3 regions of the Telluria sp. ZB4P34 genome follow, and region 3 is predicted to be linked to each of the others. Evidence: predicted binding sites of a transcription regulator. Region 3 holds the regulator's gene; each other region holds the start of a gene.

What was found. The regulator LexA, encoded in region 3, represses DNA repair genes until DNA is damaged. The targets are predictions, from matches to a motif close to ACTGTATNNNNATACAGT.
Region 1: the regulator LexA is predicted to act here: its motif matches at 1,658-1,675, upstream of dinB (DNA polymerase IV).
Region 2: the regulator LexA is predicted to act here: its motif matches at 1,905-1,922, upstream of AC56KL_RS04070 (error-prone DNA polymerase).

What each region holds. Positions count from the first base shown of each region.
Region 1 is NZ_JCASIF010000025.1:699-3,971, reverse strand. Features, by position in the region: gene AC56KL_RS22415 (S8 family peptidase) at 1-1,426, shown strand, start outside; gene dinB (DNA polymerase IV) at 1,694-2,806, shown strand; gene AC56KL_RS22405 (recombination-associated protein RdgC) at 2,896-3,273, shown strand, end outside.
Region 2 is NZ_JCASIF010000001.1:912,444-915,716, reverse strand. Features, by position in the region: gene AC56KL_RS04080 (M61 family metallopeptidase) at 1-954, opposite strand, end outside; gene AC56KL_RS04075 (PhzF family phenazine biosynthesis protein) at 1,064-1,870, opposite strand; gene AC56KL_RS04070 (error-prone DNA polymerase) at 1,981-3,273, shown strand, end outside.
Region 3 is NZ_JCASIF010000001.1:804,446-807,718, forward strand. Features, by position in the region: gene rplI (50S ribosomal protein L9) at 1-157, opposite strand, end outside; gene rpsR (30S ribosomal protein S18) at 194-484, opposite strand; gene priB (primosomal replication protein N) at 534-824, opposite strand; gene rpsF (30S ribosomal protein S6) at 864-1,253, opposite strand; gene lexA (transcriptional repressor LexA) at 1,550-2,182, shown strand; gene AC56KL_RS03610 (tetratricopeptide repeat protein) at 2,245-3,012, opposite strand.

The DNA.
Region 1 (3,273 bases), on a different contig from region 3:
CGCCGAGCCGGACCGCATCATGACCCACATGGCGACGGCGAACGACCCCTATTATGCCCAGCAGTGGCACTACACTGACGCCACCGGCGGCCTGCGCTTGCCGACCGCCTGGGACAAGTCGACCGGCCTGGGGGTGGTCGTGGCCGTGATCGACACCGGCTACCGTCCGCACGCGGACCTCAGCGGCCAGCACCTGCCGGGCTATGACTTCATCAGCAGCGCCACCATCGGCAACGACGGCAACGGCCGCGACAGCGATCCGAGCGACCCGGGCGACTGGGTGGCCGCGGGCGAATGCGGCGCCGGCTCGCCGGCCTCGGGCTCGAGCTGGCACGGCACCCACGTGGCCGGTACCGTTGCCGCCAAGACCAACAATAGCCTGGGCGTGTCCGGCGTGGCGTACAACGCCAAGATGGTTCCAGTGCGCGTGCTCGGCAAGTGCGGCGGCTACACCTCCGACATCGCCGACGCGATCACCTGGTCCTCGGGCGGCGCCGTGACCGGCGTGCCGGCCAATGCCAACCGCGCCAAGGTGCTGAACCTGTCGCTGGGCGGCACCGGCGCCTGCGACGCCACCACCCAGACCGCGATCAACGGCGCCCGTTCGCGCGGTTCCGTCGTGGTGGTGGCAGCCGGCAACGACAACATGAATGTCAGCAATGCCAGCCCGGCGAACTGCTCCGGCGTCATCGCCGTGGCGGCCACCGGCAAGACCGGCGGCCGTGCGTCGTACTCGAACTACGGCACTCTGGTGGACGTGGCGGCGCCCGGCGGCGACGGCAGCTTCAGCGTGATCTCGACCCTGAACTCGGGCACGTCGTCGCCGGGTTCGGACAACTACGCCGGCTATCAGGGCACCTCGATGGCGACCCCGCACGTGGCCGGCGTGGCCGCGCTGATGTTCGCGGCCAAGTCGACCCTGACCCCGGACCAGGTAGAGAGCATGCTGAAGTCGACCGCGCGCACCTTCCCGGCGACCTGCTCGGGCTGCGGCACCGGCATCGTGGACGCGACCGCGGCGGTGAATGCGGCGATCGGCGGCGCCACCACGCCGACCGCTCCGACCATCAACGAAAGCGAGTCGAACAACACCACGGGCACGGCCGACCTGGTCTCGACCGCCGGCACCACCGTGAACGGCGTCATGGGCAGCTCGACCGATACGGATTACTTCCGTGTCGATCTGCCGGCAGGCAAGACCCTGAGCGCGACCTTGACCCCGAACTCGACTTCGGACTACGACCTGTACGTCTACAACAGCGCGGGTAGCCTGCTGGGCCGTAGCGAAAACGGCGCCGGCGCCGCCGACAGCGTGAGCTCGGCCAATACCGGCACCACTGCGTCGATCCGCTACGTGCGCGTCGTGTACTACAGCGGCGGCACCGGCTCGACCAGCGGCAAGTACACGCTGAAGACCAACTGGTAAGTTCAGGACGAAGCGGCGCGGCTCCCCTGCGCCGTCTTCATCCGGGAACGCGCGGCATGCCGCGCGTTCTTTTTTAGTGGCGACGCCGGCAAATTGGTTTTGTAGGGTGGTCGGCTTCGCCGGCCGCGCGTTCAAACAGATTATGTGCTGCCACAACGCAACAGTGCGTTGAACGCGCGGTCGGCAGAGCCGACCACCCTACGGCTTGCAGTATTTCCACTTTCCACGGATACTGTATGCAATTACAGTAGTCGGCTCCGCCGTCACGTGAACGCTCCGCTCCGTAAAATCATCCACTGCGATTGCGACTGCTTCTACGCATCGGTCGAGATGCGCGACGACCCGTCGCTGCGCGGGCGTCCGCTCGCGGTCGGCGGACGTCCCGACCAGCGCGGCGTGGTCGCCACCTGCAACTACGAGGCGCGCCGCTACGGCATCCATTCGGCCATGGCCACGGCCCAGGCCATGAAACTGTGCCCGCAGCTGCTGGTGATTCCGCCGGCGATGGAAAAGTACCGCATCGCCTCGCGCCAGATCATGGATATCTATGCCGACTACACCGAACTGGTGGAGCCGCTCTCGCTCGACGAGGCCTACCTCGACGTCAGCGATTCGCCCCACTGCAAGGGCAGCGCCACCCTGATCGCGCAGGAAATCCGGCAGCGCATTGTCGAGACCGTCGGCATCACCGCCTCGGCCGGGGTGGCGCCGAACAAGTTTGTGGCCAAGATCGCCAGCGACTGGAACAAGCCGGACGGCCTGTTCCTGGTGCGCCCGGACGAGGTGGACGCCTTCGTTGCCGCGCTGCCGGTGAAAAAGCTGTACGGCGTGGGCAAGGTGACAGCCGAGAAGATGAACCGGCTCGGCCTGCAGACCTGCGCCGACATGCGTAGCTGGAGCATCGAGCGTCTGACCGAGCATTTCGGCAGCTTCGGCTACCGGCTGCACAAGCTGTGCCGCGGCATCGACGAGCGCGAAGTGAACACCTCGCGCGAGCGCAAGTCGATCAGCACGGAAGAGACCTACACGCCGGACGTGCCCGACCTGGATGCCTGCCTGCGCCTGCTGCCCGACCTCTACGAACACCTGCTCGGCCGCATCAAGCGCAACGGCGCCGACAAGTTCATCAACAAGCTCTTCGTGAAGATCAAGTTCTCGGACTTCCAGCAGACCACGGTCGAGTGTGTTGGCTATGCGCCACATATCCCGACCTATGCGCGGCTGATGGAGACCGGCTGGGCACGCCATGGCCGTCCGGTGCGGCTGCTGGGTGTGGGCGTGCGCCTGAGCGACACTGAAACGGCGGAGCAACTGCGCCTGTTTGAGGATGCGCTACCCGCCGCCATCGTCGAGCTTGTTGGTGACCCGGCAATAGATTAATTTTTTCCCCCACCTGCGGGACGAAATTTCCGCGCGGCAGCGTAGAATGTCGTTCCCCAGAATTTTTAGAAACAATCGGATAACAGCGTATGTGGTTCAAGAATCTCCAGATTTATCGCCTGCCCGCTCCCTGGGCATTCAACCCGGAACAGATGGAAGAAGCACTGCAGTCGCAGGCTTTCACGCCCGCGAGCAGCAATGAACTGCTGCGCCAGGGCTGGGATTCGCCACGCGGCAACGGCAAGCTGGTCCATGTCGTCAACAAGCAGATGCTGATGATGCTGGGCACCGAGAAGAAGCTGCTGCCGAGCTCGGTCATCAACCAGGTCGCCAAGGCCAAGGCCGCCGAACTGGAAGAGCAGCAGGGTTTCGCGCCGGGTAAGAAGGCGATGAAGGAACTGAAGGAACGCGTGGCCGACGAACTGCTGCCGCGCGCCTTCTCGATCCGCAGCAACGTGTGGGTCTGG
Region 2 (3,273 bases), 110 kb from region 3:
CCACAGCAGGCGGTTGTAGTTCTCGTTCTGGTAGTCGTAGGGCACCATCTCCTTCGGACGGTAGGCCTTGACGTTCCAGGTGTGATAGAACTCGTGCGCGGCCACGCGCAGGAAGTCGAGGTAGGGCTTGCGCGGCGCGAAGGTCCAGCGCGGCTTCTGGATGACGGTGGAATTGGCGTGCTCGGTGGCGCCGCCGACGCCGTCGGTGGCGTGGACGATGAACAGGTAGCGCTGGAAGGGATACTTGTTATCGTACATCTTCGCGGTCTCGGCGACGATCTTCTTCAGGTCCGTCATCATCTGCTTGCCGTCGTGGTTGCCGCGGCCCCAGATCGCCAGTTCGATGTTGCGGCCATCGACCTTGTCGCTGTAGAACTCGTGGATGCCGGTCTCGATCGGCGCGTCGACCAGCACGTCGTAGTTGGGCGCAACGAAGCAATGGTCGCAGTTGCCCGCGTCCATGCCCGAGCGCGACTTCCAGCCCTGCGGCACGTCCAGCTTGACCTTGACCGGTTCCTTGCGGAAGGGCGCCGCGTAGACGAACACGCCGCTGGCGTCCAGGTAGGCGTGGGTCTCGTCGATGTGGCGGGTGCGCTCGCCCAGCAGGTTGGCGTACAGCTCGTACTGCACGGTCACCGCGTCGCCCGGCTTGGTACGGACCTGCCAGGTGCCCTTGTCGGTCTTGGCGACCGCCAGCGGCTGGCCCTTGGCATCGAAGGCCTTGAACAGGCGCAAGCCGTTGGCCAGGTTGAGCATGTTGTAGCGGCCGGTGCGCCAGTTCGGCATCTGCACGTCCAGCGTGCTGCCGGTGGTCGCCGGGAAGGTGGCGCGCACTTCGGCCAGGTGCTGTGCCGCATTGGTAATGCGCAGCTGGTAATCGACGTCGGCGCGTGCGGTGGCACTGGCGCCGAGCATGATCAGGGGGAGGGTGTAGGCAAGGAAGGGTGGTTTCATGTCCGCGGTGTGGTGTGGTGTGGGCTCTGCCTGAGCTCTAGTGGGTATGCGCGGAAGTGTAGCGCAGCTTTTGCTGGACGGACAGCATCTTTGCCTGTACGTACAGGCCCTAGGACCCGGCAGCGTCGCCGGCGATGCTGGTCACCACGGCGTCCGGCTCGGCGCGGCCGCCGACCAGGATGGCGCCTTGCTCCACCTGTGTACGGATCAGGCAGGACTGGCCCGTGGCGCGTCCCTGCAGCAGCGTGACGCCGTGTCCGAGCAGCGCCGTGAGCGCGCCCGCCGCCACGCCGGTGGCGCTGTCTTCGAGCGCCGGATCGAGGTGGTTGAAGTTGCGTCCTTCGAATCGGCCATCGGCCAGGCGGCACCAGGCGTAGATACCGTTCACCCCAAGCGTCTTGCCCCATGCGGTGATCGCCTCCAGGTCCGGCCGCAGGCCATGCAGGGTGGCGGCGTCCGGCACTTCGACCAGCAGCTTCGGGCTGCCGACCGAGGCCACCTGCGGCGGCGAGGCCAGCGCCAGGCCGGGGGCCGCCAGCAGGCGCGCCGGGAGGCCGGGCGCAAGTAGGGGCTGCGCGACCTGTTGCGCCTGCAGGCGAATGTAACAGCCGTCGCCGCCGCGCAGCAGTTCCAGGCGCTGGCCGCGCATCGCCGTCGTCACCCCCAGCTGCGGGGCGTCGGGATGGCGCGCGAAGAGCACATGCGCCACCGCCAGGGTCGCGTGCAGGCACAGCGGGCTGCGCATGGGCGGATAGTAGAAGTCGACCACGTCGCCATCGAGGAAGACGCAGGTCGTGTTGCGCGCCCGCGCCAGGGCGCGGCGTGCTTCCTCGTTCGAGCGGTCGCCCTCGATGACGAGGGCCGGGTTGCCGCCGCCGGCGTGCTCGCCGAAACACTTCAGGGCACGAATCTGCATCGTATTTCCTTGCTGAACGGATCGTCTCGGTTATACTGTGTTTTTATACAGTATTGCTGGTTTGACTAGCATTGTATCCCCTTTGCCTCGCGTTTGTTCACCCTCTGCCGATGACCGATCCGCTCTCCACGCCACCCCAGGTACTGCCTCCATATGCGGAGCTGTTCTGCCTGTCGAACTTCTCCTTCCTCGAAGGCGCCTCGCATGCGGAGGAACTGGTGGCGCGGGCGGTGCAGCTCGATTATTTCGCGCTGGCCTTGACCGACGAATGCTCCCTGGCCGGCGTGGTGCGCGCCCATGCCGAGGCGAAGAAGGCCGGGTTGCCGCTGGTGATCGGCGCCCACTTTCACCTGAAGAACGCGGACGGCAGCCCCGCGCTCTCCCTGGTGCTGCTGGCCAAGAACCGCAACGGCTACGGCAACCTGGCGGAGCTGATCACCCTGGGCCGCACCCGTAGCGGGAAGGGGACCTACTTCCTCACGCCGGACGACCTGGCCCGGCCCGCGCCCGCCTACGCGCACCTGAAGCACATGCCCGACTGCCTGGCGATCCTGCTGCCGCATTATCCTTCGCACGAAGCGCTCGACGTCGACCGCCTGCACGCCCAGGCCGCGTGGATGGCCACCGCCTTCCCGGGCCGCGCCTGGCTCGGCCTGGTGCTGCTGCACCGTGCTTTCGACGAGGCGCACCGCGAGACGGTGGAAGAGGTGGGCTGGCAGCACGGCCTGCCGATCACGGCGCTCGGTCACGTGGTGATGCATGTGCGCTCGCGCAAGCCCCTGCAGGACACGCTCACCGCCACCCGCCTGAAGAAGCCAGTGGCCGATTGCGGCTACGGCCTGGCCCAGAACGCCGAGCAGCACCTGCGTTCGCGCCTGCGCCTGTCGAACATCTACGGGCGCGAGGCGCTGGCCGAGACGGTGCGCATCGCGCGCCTGTGTACCTTCTCGCTCGACGAGCTGCGCTACGAATACCCGGACGAAGTGGTCCCGCCCGGCCACGATGCCCGCAGCTTCCTGCGCCAGGAGACCTATATCGGCGCGCACCGGCGCTTCCGCGACGGCATCCCCGCCAAGGTGCAGGCCCAGGTCGAGCACGAACTGCAGCTGATCGCCGAGATGAAGTACGAGCACTACTTCCTCACCGTGTACGACATCGTGCGCTTCGCACGCTCGCAGCACATCCTGTGCCAGGGACGCGGTTCGGCCGCCAACTCGGCCGTGTGCTACTGCCTCGGCATCACCGAAGTCGACCCGGCGCGCGCCAGCCTGCTGTTCGAGCGCTTCATCTCGAAGGAGCGCAACGAACCGCCCGACATCGACGTCGACTTCGAGCACCAGCGCCGCGAAGAAGTCATCCAGTACATCTATCAAAAATACGGGCGCGAGCGCGCGGCGCTGGCG
Region 3 (3,273 bases):
CGGCGCGCTTGACTTCGAACTCGGCCACGGCAGCCTGGGTGGCGCGGCGCGCCATCTTTTGCGGGATCAGGAAGTTACGTGCGTAACCGTCCTTGACCTTGACCACGTCGCCCAGGTTGCCGACGTTAACAACTTTTTCCAAAAGGATAATTTGCATTTTTTTCTCCAGAAGTTCTGATCTGTTCGCCGCGGATTAACCGTGGTGCAGGTCGGTGTACGGCAGCAGCGCGAGGTAGCGTGCGCGCTTGATGGCGGTGTCGACCTGGCGCTGGTAGTGCGCCTTGGTACCGGTCAGACGTGCCGGCATGATCTTGCCGTTTTCCTGGACGAAGTCCTTCAGGGTGTCGACGTCTTTGTAATCGACCTGTTCCACGTTTGCAGCGGTGAAGCGGCAGAACTTCTTGCGCTTGAACAGCGGATTCTGCTGCTTGCGCTTGAGTTTTTCTTTAGCTTTGTTTTTGTCGAACTTTTTACCGAATGCCATTTTTGAGGCTCCTGTATCTGTAATCTAAATTGGCCGTGTCGCTGGGCGACTATGCGGCACTGAAATCAACGATGTGAAACACCAAGGCTTTGCTGTTGCGGCCTTTCCTTGCAAGGAATCCTTCGAAGCGGTAAGCGGCGCCGAGTTCGGCGCTGGCGACCTTGCCTGAAATCTCGCCCGCGGCCAGCGCGGGAAGCTCAAACTCGACCAGCCTTGCCACCCCTGCTTCCTGCTGCTGCGAACTGTGCTGCAGCATTGCGCCCACGATGGGAACGCCGGCCGGGGTAAAACGCAGTACGTCTCGCTCCGCGATGGTCGCGATGAGCTGGAACCGGTTCACTGCGCTGTGTCGCTTCTTGCTGAATTCCTCAGGAAAACCTTAGGCAGCGGCGGCGGCCGGGGCAGGGGCTGCTGCTTCTGCGCGGTGGCTCTTGGCTGCGTCTTCGCGCTGGACCGACTTCATCATCGGCGACGGTGCGGTTTCGGCCTTCTTCATCTTGACGGTCAGGTGACGCAGGACGGCATCGTTGAACTTGAATGCGGTTTCCAGCTCGACCAGGGTCTCGTTGTCGCACTCGATGTTCATGCAGATGTAGTGGGCTTTCGGCAGCTTCTGGATCTGGTAAGCCATCTGGCGACGGCCCCAGTCTTCCACGCGATGGATGTTACCGCCGCGGCTGCTCACCGTGGCCTTGTAACGCTCAATCATCGCCGGGACTTGCTCGCTCTGGTCCGGGTGGACGATAAAAACGATTTCATAATGACGCATGCAACACTCCTTAAGGACGTTTAAACAAATGCCCACCTCGGCGTCAAGACGAGTGTGGGAAGGGGTAAGCCGAACATTATAGCCGGAAAAATGTGCAGTTGGGAAGGTGGAGCGTGTTTGCGAAGCCAGATGAGCCGGCATGAAGCAAGGAATGATGCGTGCATCCCGCCACAGTTACGTCCATCGGAACCGCATTGCACAAATTTTTCACACTTTTCCCGTGTTTGCCCTTGCGTATATCAGAATACTGTACAAAAATACAGTCTGCTCTTACAACCATTTGCCGTAAAACATCCATGCTCAAGCTCACCCCAAGGCAAGAACAGATCCTTAACCTGATCAAGGAAGCGATCGAGAACACCGGTTTCCCGCCGACCCGCGCCGAAATCGCGGCCGAGCTGGGCTTCAAGTCGGCCAATGCGGCCGAGGAGCACCTGCAGGCGCTGGCGCGCAAGGGCGCGATCGAGATCTCGCCCGGCACCTCGCGCGGCATCCGCCTCGTCGGCGCCTCGGTCGAACAGGTCCCGATGCCGCCGCCGAACCTGATGATGTCGCTGCCGCTGGTCGGCCGCGTCGCCGCCGGTTCACCGATCCTGGCCCAGGAACACGTGGAAGCCACCTATTCCGTCGATGCGGCCATGTTCTCGGCGCGGCCGGACTTCCTGCTGAAGGTCAAGGGCTGGTCGATGCGCGACGCCGGCATTTGCGACGGCGACTTCCTGGCGGTGAAGAAGATCGACAGCGCCAAGAACGGCCAGATCGTGGTGGCACGGCTGGGCGAGGAAGTGACGGTCAAGCGCTACCGCAAGACCGGCAACCTGGTCGAGCTGCTGCCGGAAAATCCCGATTTCAAGGTGATCCAGGTGAGCCCGGAAGACGAGTTCGCACTGGAAGGCCTGGCCGTCGGCCTGATGCGCAGCTGGCACTAAGGCTCGCACTCAGGCTGGACTGCGGCCGGTGCGGGCTTACCCGCGCCGCGCCGCCAGGCGGCTTATTGGATCTTCTTGTCCGCCCAGTAGGAGTCTTTCTTGGCGGACTTTACCATCTTGTTGTGCTCTTCCACGTAGGCCTCGGTCGCCGAGCGCCACGCCGCGAAGTCGGCCAGCACCAGCTTCGAGCTCACCTTCGCTTCCTCGCTCAGGTTTTCCTGCAGTTGCGCGAGGTAGGCCGTTGACTTCTCGACCTCTTCCTTGTTCATCAGCTTCTGGATGTCGGCAGGGATGCGCTTGGTCAGGGGCATTGCCTCGTTCAGGTTGGTGACGAACTTGTTGTAGCACTGCTGCCACACGCCCACCGCCGCACCGATGCGGTCGATGTCCGCGTTGACCTTCGACATCGCGGGGATCCGCGGCGCCACGCAACGGAATTCGCCCGACTTCAGGTCTTCGCCGTCGTAGCCGCTGATCCAGTAGTCGATCTCTTTCCTGCGCTTGAGGCGCTGGTCCATCAGTTCCAGCGAAGCGGCGGCTACCTTGTTGCCCTTCGCAGCCGCCTTCCTGAACAGCGCCTCGGCCTTGGCTTCGTCGACCTGCCCTGCTTCGCCGTACCAGTACATCTGGCCCAGCGCCTGTTGCGCCTCGGGATTACCGGCATTGGCCAGCTTGGTATAGATCTTCAGCGCCGCCGGGTAGTCCTTTTTCTGGAACAGGGCGTTGGCATCTTCCAGCTCGCCGGCATAGGCGGCGCCGCACAGCAGCAGGGATGCAAGGAACAGCTTGGTCTTCATGGGCGGATCGAGGAGGTGAAAAAGAAATCCCATGATAGCGGCAATCCGGGGCCCGGCTCAACCGCTGAAACAAAAAGCGTGGCACGCTTCTCGTAGGGCGGGCGGCTACACCCCGGAGGCCGGTACACCCGCGGCGTGAACGCCGCCCGCGCGTTCAACTCACATTCGAGCTGAGGCGCAGCTCAAACACTGTCTGAACGCGCTGGCGGCGGTGACGCCAGCGCTGATCCAGCGCACGGGTGGAGCCGCCCACCCTACGAAACAGCAAGCCCGCGGTAGCCGCCATGAAAACGG